DNA from 2 places in the Variovorax sp. DAIF25 genome. Region 2 is predicted to be linked to the other one. Evidence: predicted binding sites of a transcription regulator. Region 2 holds the regulator's gene; the other holds the start of a gene.
The links. Region 2 encodes sigma-54, which starts transcription at its own class of promoters, with help from an activator protein. Its sites were predicted from a motif close to TGGCANGNAANCTGCTTT; they were not measured.
Positions count from the first base shown of each region.

Region 1 (2,198 bases), 1.1 Mb from region 2:
GCCGGTGCCGGGACCGAAGAAGCCGTCGTAGACGCCGATGCCCAGGCCGATGCCGCAGGCGGCGAGCGTCTCGGCGCGGCCGGTGAAGCGCGGCGCGTGATGGCGGCCCATGTCCTTGCGCGCCAGGGTATAGAGCAGCACCGCCAGCAGGATCGCGGGCAGCGCGCGGCGCAGGAAATCGCCCGGAAACTGGGTGACGCCCCAGGCGCCGGCCAGCGCGCCGCAGAAACCGGCCAGCGCGGCCGGCCACAGCGCGCCCCAGCGCATCTGCACGCGCTGGCTGAACTGCGCCGCCGAAGCGGCCGTGCCCCAGATCGACGCGCTCTTGTTGGTGCCCAGCAACGTGGCCGGTGGCGCGCCGGGAAAGGCCGCGAACAGCGCCGGCACCAGGATCAGTCCACCCCCACCCACGATCGCATCCACGAACCCCGCGAGCAGCGAGGCCGCGGTCATCAGCCACATTTCCATGGCCGCGATTGTCGCACCGGAATCGCTATCAAAAGAGTAGCTATACACAGAGCTACCGCCGGCCGTTCCGCCGCTTTTCACGACAAGGATTCGGGGCACCGATGCGACAGCGACAGGCAAAAAAAAAGCGCCGACCAGCGGCGCTTTTCAATCTGTGAACCAGGCTCTCGAATGTAGCCTTTTGGATGATTGTTCTTGTCGATCGGGAATTTGTCTCCTCGGCCCTCGGCAGCACGAGCAGGGCCCGTTCGCGAGTGGCTGGACTTTAGGGGGTGCACCGCCGCAGTGCATTGGGAATTACCCGCTTTGCCTTACTTTCGCGCACGGCGTAGCAAACCAAAGTGTTTCATGCGGTTAACGATGGTGGCACGACTTGTGCACAGAGTCCGGACCACCACTCCAAGAAGAGACCGCCGCCATGGCCCTGGTACCGCAAGCCTCCATCAGCGCCGCGGACACCGCGTGGATGATGACCTCCACGGTGCTGGTGCTGCTGATGACGCTGCCGGGCATCGCCCTCTTCTATGCCGGCATGGTGCGGCGCAAGAACGTGCTCGCCACCATGGCCTGCGTGGTCGCCATCGCCGCGGTGGTGTCGCTGACCTGGTTCGCGCTCGGCTACTCGCTGGCCTTCACGCCCGGCTGGCCCTGGCTCGGCGGCACCGGGCGCTTCTGGTTCGCGGGCTTCGATTACCTGAAGGACGCCGGCACGCTGACCGTGAGCCACGTGGCGCCCAACGTGCCCGAGACGGTCTACGCGATGTTCCAGCTGAGCTTCGCGATCATCACCACCGCGCTGGTGCTCGGCGCCTTCGTCGAGCGCATGCGTTTCTCGGCCGTGCTGTGGTTCGCGCTGCTGTGGAGCGTGCTGGTCTATGCGCCGATCGCGCACTGGGTCTGGGAGCCCGGCGGCTGGCTCGCGCAGATGGGCGCGCTCGACTTCGCGGGCGGCTCGGTAGTGCACGTCAACGCGGGCGTGGCGGGGCTGGTCTGCGCCTATGCGCTGGGCCCGCGCCGCGGCTATGGCCGCGAGCCCTTCGAGCCCTACAACCTGGCCTTCACCATGACCGGCGCCAGCCTGCTGTGGGTGGGCTGGTTCGGCTTCAATGCGGGCTCGGCGGTGGCGGCCGACGGGCGCGCGGGCCTCGCGATGCTGGTCACGCACGTGGCGGCCGCCGCGGGCGCCGCGAGCTGGATGATCGCCGAGTGGACGGTGCGCCGCAGCCCCTCGCTGCTGGGCCTGTGCTCGGGCCTGGTCGCGGGGCTGGTGGCGATCACGCCGGCCGCGGGCTTCGTCACGCCGCCCTCGGCGCTGGCCATCGGCGCCATCGCCGGCCTGGCCTGCTACTGGGGCGCCACCGGCCTCAAGCGCCTGCTGGGCGCGGACGATTCGCTCGACGTGTTCGGCGTGCACGGCATCGGCGGCATCGTGGGCGCGCTGCTCACGGGCGTGTTCGCCGACAAGGCCATCTCGGGCGCCAGCGGCAACGTGCTGACGCAGGCGATCGCGGTCGGCGGCGTGGCGGTCTACAGCGCGGCCGGCACCGCGATCGTGCTGTTCCTGGTGCGCGTGCTGGTGGGGCTGCGCGTCGATCCCGACAGCGAGGTGCAGGGGCTCGACCTGGCCCAGCACCGCGAACACATCGGAGGCTGAACCGCGATGGATGGCCACGTCCTGTCCGAGAGCGAGCGCATCGCGCTCGCGGCGCGCCTGCACGTGGCCCTGCGCC
Region 1 is NZ_CP136636.1:7,018,738-7,020,935, forward strand. Features, by position in the region: gene R0232_RS32435 (sulfite exporter TauE/SafE family protein) at 1-468, opposite strand, end outside; gene R0232_RS32440 (ammonium transporter) at 887-2,122, shown strand; gene R0232_RS32445 (hypothetical protein) at 2,129-2,198, shown strand, end outside.
Region 1: R0232_RS32440 (ammonium transporter) is a predicted target of sigma-54. The motif match lies at 833-850, and genes of this name have one in related genera.

Region 2 (2,198 bases):
TCGTTCTCGATCTGGTAGTACTGGACGTCGAGCGTGCGCTGGGCGCGGCGCGCGAGCTGGATGCGGGTGTCGAAGGCGAAGTCGCCGCCGGGCATGAGGCGAAAGCCGCTGAGGTCGGGGTCGGGCTGTGCGGCCAGCGCGATGCGCCCGAGCGCAGTGTCCTTCGACACGGCGATGGCCTTGGTGGGCGTGCGCGGGGCCTCGTCGGGCAGCGAGGCGCAACCGGCGGCCAACAGCGCGGCCGCGATGGCGAACACCCAGGGCCCACAGCGCGACAGCAGGCGTCGGGCCATCGGCGGCTTTCTACAGGGCCTTGCGCAGGTTGGCGGGCGCGATGCGCAGCGCCTCGCGGTACTTGGCGACGGTGCGGCGCGCGCACTCGATGCCCTGCTCCTTGAGCATCTCGGAGATCTGGCTGTCCGACAGCGGCTTCTTCACGCTCTCCGAACCGACGAACTGCTTGATCAGCGCGCGCACCGCGGTGCTCGAGGCATTGCCGCCGGTCTCGGTGCCCAGCGCCGAGCCGAAGAAGTACTTGAGCTCGACCGTGCCGAAGGGCGTGGACATGTACTTCGCGGTGGTCACGCGCGAGATGGTGGATTCGTGCAGCCCGAGCTCGTCGGCGATCTCGCGCAGCACCAGCGGGCGCATCGCGAGCTCGCCGTGCACGAAGTAGCTCTTCTGCCGCTCGACGATGGCGTTGCTCACGCGCAGGATGGTGTCGAAGCGCTGCTGGATGTTCTTGATGAACCAGCGCGCCTCCTGCAGCCGCTGCGACAGCGCCTGGCTGCCCTCGCCCTTGTGCGACTTGAGCGCGCCGGCATAGATGTCGTGCACGCGCAGCCGCGGCATCACCTCGGGGTTGAGCATGACGCGGAACTTCACGTTGGTGCCGCGGCCGGTCTTGGTGACGATCACGTCGGGAATGACGATGTTGCGCTCGACATCGACGAAGCGGCGGCCCGGCTTGGGTTCGAGCCGCGCGATGACCTGCAGCGCCGAGCGCACCAGTTCCTCGTTGGTACGCGTGAGCGTGGCGAGGCGCTTGAAGTCGCGCCGCGCGAGCAGCTCCATCGGCTGCTTGCAGATGGCGAGCGCGGTCTTGCGCACCAGCTCCTCGTCCTCGGTTTCGTCTTCGTCGGCCAGCGCGCGCAGCTGGATCGCGAGGCATTCGCCGAGGTCGCGCGCGCCCACGCCCGCGGGCTCCAGGCTCTGCAGCAAGCCCAGCGCGACCTGGAAGTGGTGCACCAGTTCGTCGAACTGGTCGTTGTCGTCGCCCGCGAGGCCCGAGGCCAGCGCCGGCAGCGAATCCTCGAGGTAGCCGTCGTCGTTGAGCGACTCGATCAAAAAGCGCAGCGCGGCGCTGTCGTTCTCGTTGAGCCGCAGGCTCAGCGCCTGGCGGTGCAGGAAGGACTGCAGCGATTCCTGGCTGCGCGCGAGCTCGGTGGCATCGGCGCGCTCGTCGTCGCCGGTGCTGCTGTTGTTGCGCGCGGGCGCGTCGCTGCCCCATTCGCTGTCGTCGGGCGCCATGTCGACGGTGCCGTCGCCTTCCCAGTCGGGCTCGCGCTCGGGCGAGTCGAGGGCCGGCTCGGCCTCGGACGACGAGGCGGTCTCGGTGGACGTGGTCGAGGTCGAAGGCGCGGCGCTCGCGTAGTCGCTCTCGGCTTCGCGCTCGGTGTCCTCGCGCGGCGCGGGCGTGTCGGCGGCGTCGAGGCCGAACTCCTCGCGCGCGGCTTCCTCGGCGGTGCGCTCGAGGAAGGGGTTCTCGTCGAGCATCTGCTCGACCTCCTGGCTCAGTTCGAGCGTGGAGAGCTGCAGCAGCCGGATCGACTGCTGCAGCTGAGGCGTCAGCGCGAGATGCTGCGAAACGCGCAGCGACAAGCCTTGTTTCATGCCCTCAGGAAATGACTTGCACGAGGGTCATCACATGCGGAAGTGCTCGCCCAGGTAGACCCGGCGCACTTCGGCGTTGTCGACGATCTCCGAGGGCGTGCCCTGTGCCAGCACATGGCCGTCGCTGATGATGAAGGCGTGGTCGCAGATGCCCAGCGTCTCGCGCACGTTGTGGTCGGTGATCAGCACGCCGATGCCGCGTTCCTTCAGGAAGCTGATGATGCGCTGGATCTCGATCACCGCGATCGGGTCGATGCCGGCGAAGGGCTCGTCGAGCAGGATGAAGCGCGGCTGGGTGGCCAGCG
Region 2 is NZ_CP136636.1:753,811-756,008, reverse strand. Features, by position in the region: gene R0232_RS03545 (phospholipase D family protein) at 1-293, opposite strand, end outside; gene R0232_RS03540 (RNA polymerase factor sigma-54) at 304-1,893, opposite strand; gene lptB (LPS export ABC transporter ATP-binding protein) at 1,924-2,198, opposite strand, start outside.